2 linked regions of the Bdellovibrio bacteriovorus HD100 genome follow. The main gene of each other region encodes a partner of the protein of the gene in region 2 in a complex. Links are inferred from orthologs where the notes say so. Each region holds a gene or a part of one and is shown on either strand. Other genes may lie near its edges.

Evidence for each region.
Region 1: the proteins of uvrB (region 2) and BD_RS15285 are in contact, whole or in part, in a crystal structure (PDB 7EGT), measured with the Thermus thermophilus proteins. The link is inferred for Bdellovibrio bacteriovorus HD100 from one-to-one orthologs. Residues at the interface, in WP_096411307.1 of Thermus thermophilus: Glu23, Leu25, Arg26, Asp27, Gly28, Glu29, Arg30, Phe31, Arg55, Glu326, Asp327, Phe328, Glu379, Ser382, Gln383, His398, Gly400, Arg401; in WP_096412145.1 of Thermus thermophilus: His654, Arg656, Phe657, Gln666, Asp668, Glu669, Lys680, Arg681, Leu682, Ser683, Lys685, Tyr686, Ala687.

Annotation. Positions count from the first base shown.
Region 1 is NC_005363.1:3,247,458-3,253,452, reverse strand. What follows is about bases 866-3,835. They hold BD_RS15285 (ATP-dependent helicase), read right to left. Parts: upstream 3,510-3,835; coding sequence 1,221-3,509; downstream 866-1,220. Other genes in these bases: BD_RS15280 (hypothetical protein), read left to right, coding at 3,683-3,835; BD_RS15290 (hypothetical protein), read right to left, coding at 866-1,149. Outside these bases: BD_RS15295 (methyl-accepting chemotaxis protein), read right to left, coding at 1-419; more of BD_RS15290, read right to left, coding at 655-865; more of BD_RS15280, read left to right, coding at 3,836-5,020; BD_RS15275 (hypothetical protein), read left to right, coding at 5,021-5,620; BD_RS15270 (SPOR domain-containing protein), read right to left, coding at 5,683-5,995. UniProt on the Escherichia coli protein: A helicase with DNA-dependent ATPase activity. Unwinds DNA duplexes with 3'-5' polarity. Translocates on single-stranded DNA with 3'-5' polarity. Initiates unwinding more efficiently from a nicked substrate than double-stranded DNA.
Region 2 is NC_005363.1:2,205,773-2,211,688, forward strand. What follows is about bases 1,522-4,412. They hold uvrB (excinuclease ABC subunit UvrB), read right to left. Parts: upstream 4,060-4,412; coding sequence 1,984-4,059; downstream 1,522-1,983. Other genes in these bases: uvrC (excinuclease ABC subunit UvrC), read right to left, coding at 1,522-1,997; BD_RS10585 (penicillin acylase family protein), read left to right, coding at 4,184-4,412. Outside these bases: murein biosynthesis integral membrane protein MurJ, read right to left, coding at 1-108; more of uvrC, read right to left, coding at 105-1,521; more of BD_RS10585, read left to right, coding at 4,413-5,916. UniProt on the Escherichia coli protein: The UvrABC repair system catalyzes the recognition and processing of DNA lesions. A damage recognition complex composed of 2 UvrA and 2 UvrB subunits scans DNA for abnormalities.

The sequences.
Region 1 (5,995 bases), 1.0 Mb from region 2 along the record:
TCCTGATAGTTCGCACTCATGGACAGAATCTCACCACCGAAGGATTTGAACTCATGCCACCCGGCGATGAATTCCTTATAGCTTGCACGGTCTTTTGCGGAAGGGTCGATCTTTTCGTAGGCTTCGATGTGCCTTTCAAGGTTGGCAATCTGTTCTTTGGATTTTTCTATATAGATGTTCACTTCTTCCTGTGTGTTTCCAGCAAGGCCGATGCTGCGAACATGCAGGCGCAGTTCGCGGATGGTGGAGCGAAGATCGGCCAGTTCTTTAAGTGAGGGCAGGTTTTCGTGTGCAACTATGTTGTACTCTGCGCTGACCTTGTGCAGGAAATAGAAGCCCAAAGCTCCGCTGGTGGCAGCAAGCAGGGCAACAGACAATCCCATTAAAGTCAGTTTTGCTTTTAAACTCCAGGTTCTCATAAACGCCCTTTGGTGAACAGATGTAAAGAAAATTTAACGACCCTCATTGATCGGAGCGAAGGGCGCAAACATAAGGGAAATAAAACAATGAGAGGGTTCTTTGACGTTATGACTACGACTTTTGAGTGAGAGAAGGACGATTCCGCGAGACGGATTCGCTTTAACATTCGGGGGCCAAACGAAAAAAGCCCGGTCAGAGCCGGGCTTTTTAGGTGAATCGCGATAAATTCTTTAATTAGAAATTGAAAGAATAAACTGCCGAAGTGAATGCGACAGAAGAAGAAGTGTCTTCGTCGAACCAGTTCCAAGCTTCAAAACGCTCGATACCCAAGGCACCCGCGCCATTCGGAAGTTTGAACTGAGCGCCGTAACGGAAGCTTGCGCCCACAACGGTTTTATCATCAGCGCCATCCATTTTGATCATGGAGATGCCAATACCTGGAGCCAGGAATGCCGTGACGTTGGAAGCTTCAACAAGTCTCAACAAAGAGTGAGCACCGAAGCTCAGAACTTGTGGGATGCCTGCGTCTTTCTTTTCAGTTTGCAGGAACAGGTAAGCCCCCAGTGCACCTTGAGCATCGTCGAATTCCATACGGCCACCGATGTTCAATGCAGAGCTGTTCATGCCCAGATTGATGCTGGCAGTTTTCCCGCCATAAGAAGCGACGTTTCTAGCCGCGAAGGAAACAGAAGAGGACAATAGGCAAAGGACAACGATCAACTTTTTCATTAATTACTCCTTGTTAGTAACCCGAAGAAGTTTGTCAGTTATCCTCACGTTGGTGCAACAAAAAAATATGACTACACGCGCTCCAGGCGGGCGTACTTCACAACGAATTTCTTCACGGTGTTATCCGTGAACATCACGCTGACTTTGAAGTTTTCGCCAGTGCCTTCCGTGGCATACACGGTGCCGACACCAAACGTCGGGTGTCTGACGCGCATACCTTTGGAAAAGGGTGCAGAGCCGGCCCCGTCATTTTCGTAATCCGGGAAGTCTTGTGCATCATCGTAACTTTGTGTGCGTGCGCGGTTGCGATCGCTGCTAGTGGCGCCCCATTTCGGCGTGCCGCCAAAGTCAGAGTCATAAGAGCTGGAACCATAGCGGGCCATAAAGCGCGGCGCTTCGGCGGACGTTTTAAAGTCGATCAGATTCTGCGGGATTTCCTTAATGAATCGCGACGGAGGATTGAACTGCTCCTGGCCCCACACGCGTCTCATTTTCGCATAGGTCAGCCACAGCTTCTGACGAGCGCGAGTCATGCCCACGTAAGCCAGGCGGCGCTCTTCCTCGACATCCTGCTCGTTGTCGCTTTCTGCGCTGCGCGCACTTGGGAACAGATTTTCTTCAAGCCCCACCACAAACACGTACGGATACTCAAGACCCTTGGAGATGTGCAGGGTCATCATGGTCACTGAATTCTGCTCCTGATCCAAAGAATCGACATCGTTAACCAAAGCCATTTCTTCCAGGAAGCTGATCAGTGTGGATTCTTCACCGCGCTCTTGCACGAACTGGGCAATGGCGTTGTCCAGTTCCTCCAAGTTTTCGATGCGCGCCTGGGATTCCGGAGATTCGTCTTTTTTCAAAGCCGCCAGATATTCCGTGCGATCCAGAACCACGGCAAAGAATTCCAGCAGTTTCAGATGCTGGGCGTTTTGCTGAAGGTCTTTCATCAGGTCGATAAAACGACGGATCTTGCCGGTGGTGCCGGCATTGAACAGGCGCTCTTCGCAGGCTTTTTCGGCCGCTTCGAACATGCTCAAGTTTTTATGAGCCGCGTATTCTTCGATTTTTTCAATCGTGGTTTTGCCGATACCGCGGGCTGGAACGTTGATGATGCGCTTTAAGGCGATATCATCCGCCGGATTGATGGACAGCTTCAGGTAGGAAATCATGTCTTTGATTTCCATGCGTTCATAGAAGCGCACGCCGCCCACCAGGCGATACGGAATGCCCATGGTGCGCAGCTGTTCTTCCAGAACGCGCGACTGGGCATTGGTGCGATAGAAGATCGCATAGTCGTTGTAAGAGCCTTCGCCCTCATTCATCATCGACTGAATGGTCTTGGCGACAAAGCGGCCTTCTTCGTACTCGTTCTTTTCCTCGCGCACGTGAATCAGATCACCCGGATCGTTCGATGTGAAAAGAGTTTTGTCTTTGCGTTGCGAGTTGTTTTTGATTACGGCCGTGGCGCCATTGACGATGTTGGCGCTGGATCGGTAATTTTCCTCAAGCTTGATCACCTTCGCATCACGGAAGTCTTTTTCAAAATCCAGGATGTTTTTGATGTCGGCCCCACGCCAGCTGTAGATCGACTGATCCTCGTCACCCACTACGCACAAGTTGCGGTGAGCGGAAGCCAGCATCTGCACCAGAAGGTACTGAATGTGATTGGTGTCCTGGTACTCGTCCACCATGATGTAGCGGAATTTTTTCTGATACATCTGCAGAACATCTGGGTACATGCGGAACAGATCATAGGTTTTCAAAAGCAGATCATCGAAATCAAGGCTGTTGGCCTTTTTCATTTCGCGCTCATAGGCTTTGTAAACTTCCACGGTCTTTTGATCCATCAAACGCTTCGAGGATTTTTCCAAACCTTCCGGGGAAAGACCCATCATCTTGGCGCTGCTGATACGGCTCTGGAAGTTTTTCGCGGGATACATCTTGTCGTTAATATCCAGCGCGGTCATGACTTTCTTGATCTGGCTGAGCTGATCGGAGGAATCATAGATACCGAAGAAGGGCTTGTAATCCAGAAGTGTGATGTGCTGGCGCAGAACACGAACGCAGAAGCTGTGGAATGTGCTGATCCAAAGCTGGGTTTGGACCACGGCGCCCATGTCCGACAGAATCTTGTAAATACGATGTTCCATCTCTTTGGCGGCCTTATTGGTAAAGGTCACACACAGGATTTCGTCGGAAGCCGCGACCCCCTGGCCGATCATGTTGGCCATGCGGTGGGTGAGCACGCGAGTTTTGCCCGAACCGGCGCCGGCAAGGATAAGCAAAGGCCCTTCCAGGGTTTCGACGGCATCCTTCTGCGCGGGGTTCAGATTTTTCGTAACAAAATCAAGTACATCCATGGCGGCTTCCTTAATGTGCGTTTGCAGGGGCTGTCGAACTTCTGGTGAGACTGACAAAGTTTGTCTATCCCTAAGTTTTCATTGAGGTTTTCGCCATTCTCCACTATAACTATAACGCAATAAGTCAAGTGAGCGAGGAAACCCCTCCGTTTATAGAACTTAGAGAGGACTTTGTGAAGCGCGTTTTTAGCCGGATCACAGCAGCAATTTTAGTGGCCAGCACCTTGAGTGCCTGTGCCCCGCAGTCTGAGAGCGCTGATCAGTCCGGCAATGTCCGTGTGCTGGCACCGCAGTCCAACTCAAAAGCCGGTTATTCTCTGCAGACGGTGGAGCTGCTGGGGATCGAAGACCTGCAGACAGTCACCGGTAAATTCGTTCGTTTCTTCCTCAGCCCGCGCATTACAAACAACAATCTGCATGGCCGCCCTGCGGTGGCTCGTTTTATTAAAAATAAACAAGGCGACTTTATCCCGGCCAATGAAATGACCCAGCAACTGGTCACCATCTATGCGCACACCCAAAAACTGGCGCTGCTTGATGAAGAACTGGGAGCGGGTGGTGTGAACCAGTGGCCTCGCGATGTCGGCGTGGGCGTCAGAGTGAAGGGTTCTTCCGGCGCCAACAATGCTTTCTATGACGGAACCACGGATTCCATGCTGGTGGTCCCTTACACTCAAAGTGGCCTGGCGATTGCGATCAACGCCGGAATTCTGGCGCACGAACACTTCCATTCTTTGTTCTTCAAACTGGTTCTGAAAGATGTTGTCGATGAAGACACGGGTGTTCACAGTCGTGAATCCTTTATGGAGGACGCGGCCATCGTGCAAGAGGATCTGTCGGGTCGTGGTCGTCGTGAAAAACCGGTGCTGATCGGGGATGAACTGGATGAAGCCACCCTTTTGAAGTTCCACCGCCTTACAATGATGCGCGGTCTGAATGAAGGCCTGGCTGATTTCTGGGGCTGGATGTACACGGGAAATCCTGATTTCATCGCTCAGTCCCTGCCAAGCCAGAAACGTGTGCGCTCTCTTGAAGTGAATGATCTTTTCGGTGTCCAGGAGCTTCCGAATAAAACGGTTGTGCGCAACAACCTGGAGCTGTTCCATGCCTCGGGTGAACGCGCGAAGTTCCGCGACTATGTCACGGGTTATGCCTACACCGTGGGAACCCAGTTTTCCCGCATGCTGAAAAAGTTCACGGACATCTATTCCAAAGAGCGCGGTCTTGAAGATCTTGCCGCCCGCAAAGAAGTGGCGAAGATCATCCTGAAAATGCTGCCTTCCTTGAAATCCGACCTGGCTGAAAAGAAAGACACCTACTATACGCACGATCAGTTCGTTCAGAGCTTGGTGAAAGAACTGGGCGCAATGAAAAAGAAAGAGTGCGAATTTCTGGCGGGGGTTCTGGAAACTTCGGCGGAAACCCCGATGGTTTATTCCTGTGTGGAAGAAGCCGGCTGGGTGATCAAGGCGGAAACGGCGGCAAATCCTGAATCTCAGGAAGTGAAGTAAATGAAATTCGCAGCAGGTTTATTGACTCTATTGATGTCCCTGGGTGCCTTTGCGCAGGAGTCGCGCCTGAAGCTGCCGGCCGAAGCGCCGGTGTCCTTGTTGGCCGCGTATCCGATCAACTATGAAATGCGCTATGAACGCGGCAATTCCGGTGATCTGGAAAGCCGTCAGCCTCGGAATTTTTCCATCGGCTATCACCGCAAACACTACAGTGTTCTGGTGGAGTACGCTGACTTTACCGATACCACAGGCAACAGCACTTCCAGTATCGAGCGCCGTCATCAGGACATGACAGTGTGGGGCCGTTACAATGCCCTGAGTGGCAAAGAAGGCGGCATGCGTGGCGTGATCTATTTCGGTGCCGGAGTCGGTGGCTATGAAGAAGAAGTCATCACACGATTCATGACCGACAGCCGTTCTGATAAAACCGGTATGAAAGTGATGGGTGGTCTGTCGGCGGGCTTAGAGCTGTTTATCTTAAGCACCAGCCAGTTTGGTGTGACTGTGGGAATGGAAGGCCGTGCCCTGATGGGTTCTGACTTTGATCCCAACCCCACCCTGGGGGCTGTGCTGCGCGCGGGCCTTGTGGTTCCTCTATAAAAAAAAGCCCCGTTCTTTCGAACGAGGCTTCCTTAGGAATTTAATTAAAAGCGGGTGAACAATTACTCAGTGATCTTTTGCACGATCGCAGAGCTGACTTTGGCTTTGCTCAGCAGATCATTGCGGTAAGCTTGCGCTTCCTTCTGAGTCGCAAACTGGCCAACACTGACGCGGAACCACTGTTTGCCTTTGATGTTTGCCGGGATATAGAACGCGCTGTAACCTTTGTTCTTCAGGTCCGAAGCCATTTTCTGAGCTTCGGCTTCATCAGCATAAGACGCCACTTGCACAGTGAATTTGCCCACCGCGAACTGCGCCACATCTTTTGGAAGGGAAGAAGGCAGACGGTCCTCTTTGGACGATACTTTCTTCTCA
Region 2 (5,916 bases):
CCCGGCATCCGAGTTACCGAAGTAGTGGGCAAAAACCCTTTCGCGGATCAAACCCGCGATACGGCTTAAAAATATCCCCAGTCCCACCAAGAGCGCATGACTCTTCACTCTTCAACCTCAGTTTCTTCTTCTTCACTTTCATTAAGCTGCAGCAAAATACGTTCTGCCAGGACCCGGTTAAAGCCCTTCAGTTTTGCAATTTCCTCTGGATCAGCCATTTTGATTTCATCAATAGAGTTGAACTGAGTCAAAAGAACTTTCTTTCTTTTTTCCCCCAAGCCGACGACGTAATCCAACTCACTTTCAAGCGACGTGCCTTCGCGCAGCTTGCGGTGATAAGTGATGGCAAAACGATGGGCTTCATCGCGGATGCCCGACAGAATATATAATGCCTCGGCATTGTGCTTAAAGATCACCGGATTGGAACGACCCGGCAGGAAGAAGCGCTCTTCGGTCGACTCCACTTCCTGCTTTTGGAAATCACTTTCTGTGCGCGCCTTGGCCAGACCCACCACCGGGATGTCCTTGCGCCCGATCTCTTCCAGTATCTTCATGGCCTGGGACAACTGCCCTTTGCCACCATCAATCACGATCAGCTGCGGATCATCATATTCTGTGTGTTTGAATCGACGGCTTAAAACCTCGTACATCGAGGCAAAGTCATTGATCCCCTGAACAGTTTTGATCTTGTAACGACGATAATGCTCTTTGGCGGGAACTCCGTCCTCAAACACCACCTGAGAGGCCACGGTTTCAGCCCCCTGGAAGGTGGAGATATCATAACACTCAATACGACGCGGACGTTCCGGCAGATTGAAACGCTCTTTGATCTCCTCCAAGCCCCGCAGCTTTTCTTCGGATTTCGAGACATACTTCAGGAAGTGAGACTTGGCGTTTTCATGGGCCATGTCGACCAGATTGCGCCCCCGCTCATCGGTGGCAAATCGAACCGTGGTTTTACTGCCGGAACGTTCCTTCAGGACTTCTTCCATCAGCTTGGTCAAATCGTTGCCAATATCCAATGGCAGCAGAACCTCGTCCGGGATGAAGTTGTCTTCATAGTACTGATTCAGGAAGTCCACCAGCCACTCACGCGGATCTTCGACGGCGTCGTTCGGGTCAAAGTGAGGCAGATAGTGTGGTCTAGTGCCGATCACTCGTCCGGCACGGATGTGAACGGTTTCAATCAGACAACCCCGTTCATCGCCATAGTAACCCAAAGCATCCTGATCTTTCTCGGAGGTGTCGTTGATGACCGCCTGCTTCTGCAAGATGGCTTTGATGGCCTCAATGGAGTCACGCAAACGGGCGGCGACCTCGAACTTTTCCTCGTCCGCTGCGCCCATCATCTTTTCAGTCATCGACTTGATGACCTTCTTGTTTTGCCCCTTCAGGAACAGCTTCGCCCCTTCGACTTCGTTGCGATAATCTTCCATAGTGATGTACTTCACACAAGGGGCTGTACAACGGCCGATCTGATAGGTCATGCAAGGACGTGTGCGGGATTTAAAGACCGCATCGGTGCAATCGCGGATTTTGAAGGTCCTGTTCAGAAACTTGATCGTGCCATGCACGGCCAAACCCGAAGTGTAGGGACCGAAATACAAAGACCCGTCTTTTTTCACCTTGCGCGCCAGATAAAGTCTTGGCGCCTGATCACCCCAGCTAAAACGAATGTAAGGATAGGCCTTATCATCGCGCAATCGGATATTGTATTTGGGGCGGTGTTTTTTGATCAGCGAGGCTTCCAGCAAAAATGCTTCAACCTCGGTTTTAGTCAGAATGTATTCAACTTCGCAGATGTTCGAAACCAGCAAACGCGTCTTGGGACTGTGGTCCTTACTGTCGTTAAAGTAGCTGCGCACACGGTTTCTAAGATTCTTCGCTTTCCCGATATAGATGATCTTGTCGGCGGTGTTTTTCATCAGATAAACACCACTTTGCGTCGGAAACTCTTTTACCTTGTCGCGAACTTCCTCGAACTTACTTGAGGCCATCCTTGACGACCTCCGCACTTTCCTGTTCGATCTCCCCGCTGCGCACGTTCAGCTCCACAATCTGCAGTCGTTTGATTTCGTCGCGGATCTTCGCGGCTTCCTCAAACTCGAGATTCGCAGAAAGCTCTTTCATGCGGGCGCGAAGTTTGGTGATCTCCTGCTGGATTTTCTCGGGCTGTTGCGCAAACTTCTGCATAATGGCGGCGGACTTGTTTTCACCACCCAATGGTGTGGAAACTGTTCCATCAAACATTTCGCCCAGACCATCACGGATGCGTTTTTTCACAGACTGAGGCGTAATACCATGGGCCTCGTTGTATTCACTCTGGATACGACGGCGGCGTTCGGTTTCATTGATGGCTTTTTCCATACTTTCAGTGACGGTGTCTCCGTACAGAATCACCCGGCCATTCAGGTTGCGGGCCGCACGACCGATGGTTTGCACCAGGGATCTTTCTGAACGCAGGAAGCCCTCTTTATCGGCATCGGTAATTCCCACAAGGCTGACCTCAGGGATATCCAGGCCCTCTCGCAACAAGTTGATCCCCACCAAAACGTCGAAAACCCCCAGACGCAAATCGCGCAGGATTTCCATTCGCTCCATGGTGTCGATCTCGCTGTGCAGGTATTTGACCTTGATGCCCAGATTTTCATAGTACTCGGTCAGATCTTCGGCCGAGCGTTTGGTCAGGGTTGTGATCAGGACACGCTCTTGCTTGCTGACGCGGATGCGGATTTCCTTCAGCAGATCATCGACCTGATGTTTTACCGGACGAACTTCCACGATCGGGTCAATCAAACCGGTCGGTCGGATGATCTGCTCAACAATAACCCCTTCGGATTTTTGCAGCTCATAAGTGCCCGGCGTCGCCGACACATAGACAACCTTGTCCATCATGGCTTCGAACTCCTGGAAGTTCAAAGGACGGTTGTCCAGCGCTGACGGCAGACGGAAGCCGTGTTCGACCAGATTCATTTTGCGCGCACGGTCCCCGCGATACATCCCCCCGATCTGGGGCACAGTGACGTGGGACTCGTCGATAAAAGTAACAAAATCTTTCGGGAAATATTCAAGCAGCGTCGGAGGAGGCTCCCCCGGCCCCCGCCCCGTCATGTGGCGGGAATAGTTTTCAATCCCCTGGCAGAAACCCATTTGTTCCATCATCTCGATGTCGTAATAAGTTCTTTGTTCCAGTCGCTGGGCTTCAAGCAGTTTCATTTCCTGATTCAACTGCACCAGACGATCGCGCAGTTCATCCTGAATGGTTTTAATGGCGCGTTTTAATGAATCATCACTGGTGACGTGGTGACTTCCCGGATAAATACCAATCTGGTCAAGTTCTTCCAGAATCTGCCCGGTCAAAGGATCAATCCAGGAAAGGCGCTCGATATAGTCGCCGAAGAATTCAACACGCACGGCGCGCTCTTCTTCATACGGAGGGAAGATTTCGACATTGTCGCCGCGCACTCGCACTGTTCCGCGCGAGAAGTCCACGTTGTTGCGCTGATACTGAATACGGATCAACTCACGCAGCAGGTGATCGCGCTTCATCGAGGTGTTGGAGACGATTTGGATCATCATGCCTTCATAGGCCTCGGGCGAACCCAAACCATAAATGCATGACACCGAGCTGACGATGATCACATCACGACGATCAAACAATGAACGTGTCGCCGAGTGGCGCATGCGATCGATTTGTTCATTAATAGCCGAATCTTTTTCGATATAGGTGTCAGTGGAAGGAATATAAGCTTCCGGCTGATAGTAATCGTAATAGCTGACAAAGTATTCCACGGCATTGTGCGGGAACAGTTCTTTAAACTCCGCATACAATTGCGCTGCCAAAGTTTTATTCGGAGCCAGCACCAGCGCGGGCTGATTCAAGTTTGCAATGGTGTGCGCCATCGTGAAGGTCTTGCCCGACCCGGTCACACCCAGCAGTGTCTGGTGCTTCAAACCTGCGTTGAAGTTTTCAGCAATCTGCTCAATTGCTTTCGGCTGATCACCGGAAGGTTTAAACTCGGACACCAATTGAAAGTTCTTTTTATATGCAGAGGCCATCCCTCCAAGGATAGCACGATCGTAAAAAAGTACCCGCCATTTTTTGGCCCTACTCTGCGTTATATGCGAGGTGGCAATTAAAGGTTTTCTTGCCTCCCCACCGGACCCCGCCGACAGTTGAGGGATGAAAACACTCAAACGAAGCCTTCTCGTATTCTTCATCCTGGTTACCGTCTTCTGCTTGGGGGTTTACTTCTTCATGCGTCAGTCCCTGCCTCCTATGGAAGGCACCTTGCCTCTTAAAGGGCTGACGAAGCCCGTGACCGTAATTCGGGATCAATACGGCATTCCTCACATCAAGGCGTCCACCAAAAAAGATGCCCTGAAAGCACTGGGCTTTGTCATGGCCAGTGAAAGACTTTTCCAAATGGAGCTGTCCCGTCGCATGACCCAAGGGACGCTGGCCGAGGTCTTTGGTGAACTGGCCCTTCCCAGCGACAAACTGTACCGCAGCCTGATGCTTCGCCGCTCTGTTGAGCGCATGCTTGAAAAGGAAAAAGCCGAAGGCCGCTTTGATCAGACCATGTGGGACGAGATGGAGGCTTACTTTGAAGGGGTGAATCAGTACATCAGCACTCAAAAGGCCCCTTATGAAATGGCTTTGGTCGGAATAAAACCCCAGCCCTTCTCACCATTGGATGCCTATATCATGACCGGTCACATGGCCTATAGCTTTGGTATTGCCTTGAAAGCCGATCCCCTGATGACCGAACTTGCCGGAAAGCTGTCTCCGGAATCCTTCCAGGGCCTTCGCAATGTGCCATTGAAAGCACCTCTAAAAATATCCGGTCTTCAGGGGGGATTCACGCCATTTGAACTGCTGACCGAAAATCTTTTCACGGCTTCCTTTGAAGGCAGCAACGCGTGGCTGATCGGACCAGGCCGCTCGCAGTCTGGCAAAAGTATCTTCGCCAATGATCCTCACATTGGTTTTTCTCACCCCGCAACCTGGGTTGAAGCGCATATTCAGACTCCAGAATTTGAACTTTACGGCCACTATCTGCCCTTGGTGCCGTTTGCAATCCTGGGCCACAGCCGGCAGCACGCCTGGGGCTTCACCATGTCGCTTTCTGACGATATGGATTTGTACGCTGAAACTCTGAACAAAGAAAAAAAGACCGCCGTCTTTATGGGTAAGGAAGTTCCTTATCAGGAATGGACTGAAACCATCAAAATCAAGGATGCGGACGATCTGGTGCTGAACATGATCGAGACAAATCACGGTCCCATCATGGATGAAACCCTGAAGCGCAAAGGTCTGGCGTTGAAATGGGCTTATCATCGCCCGGAAAACAATCCGATGAAAGCCCTTTTTGAAATGGGCAAAGCGCCGAACATGGCGGACTTTGAAAAGGCTCTGCAATACGGAACGGCCCCCGGCTTGAATGTCATGTATGCGGATGCGAAAAATATCGCGTGGTGGATCTTTGGTGATATTGCGATTAAGAAAAACCCGAACTCGGATATGATTTTGGATGGAGCTTCGGGCCTGGATGAATACGAGCGTGTGCTCGCATGGGCTGACAAACCCCACATGGTGAACCCTGAAAACGGTATCATCGTCACGGCCAATTCCCGCCCCGAAGGAATCGCTGAAAACATTCGCGGCGACTGGCAGTCCGACGACCGCTATCAAACCCTGGTGCGCGCCTTGGGCGAAAAAGACCTGTGGAGTGCTGATGACGTGCGCACCCTGCAAACAGATAACTTCAACTACAAAACCCGCGAGCTCCTGGACAAACTGAACGATCATCTGCAACTGGATGAAGCGCAGAATCTGAAATACGAAAATGAACTCAATGCCCTGAAAAACTGGAATTTGCGTTCAGACACCCAATCCGTGGAAGCCAGCCTTTA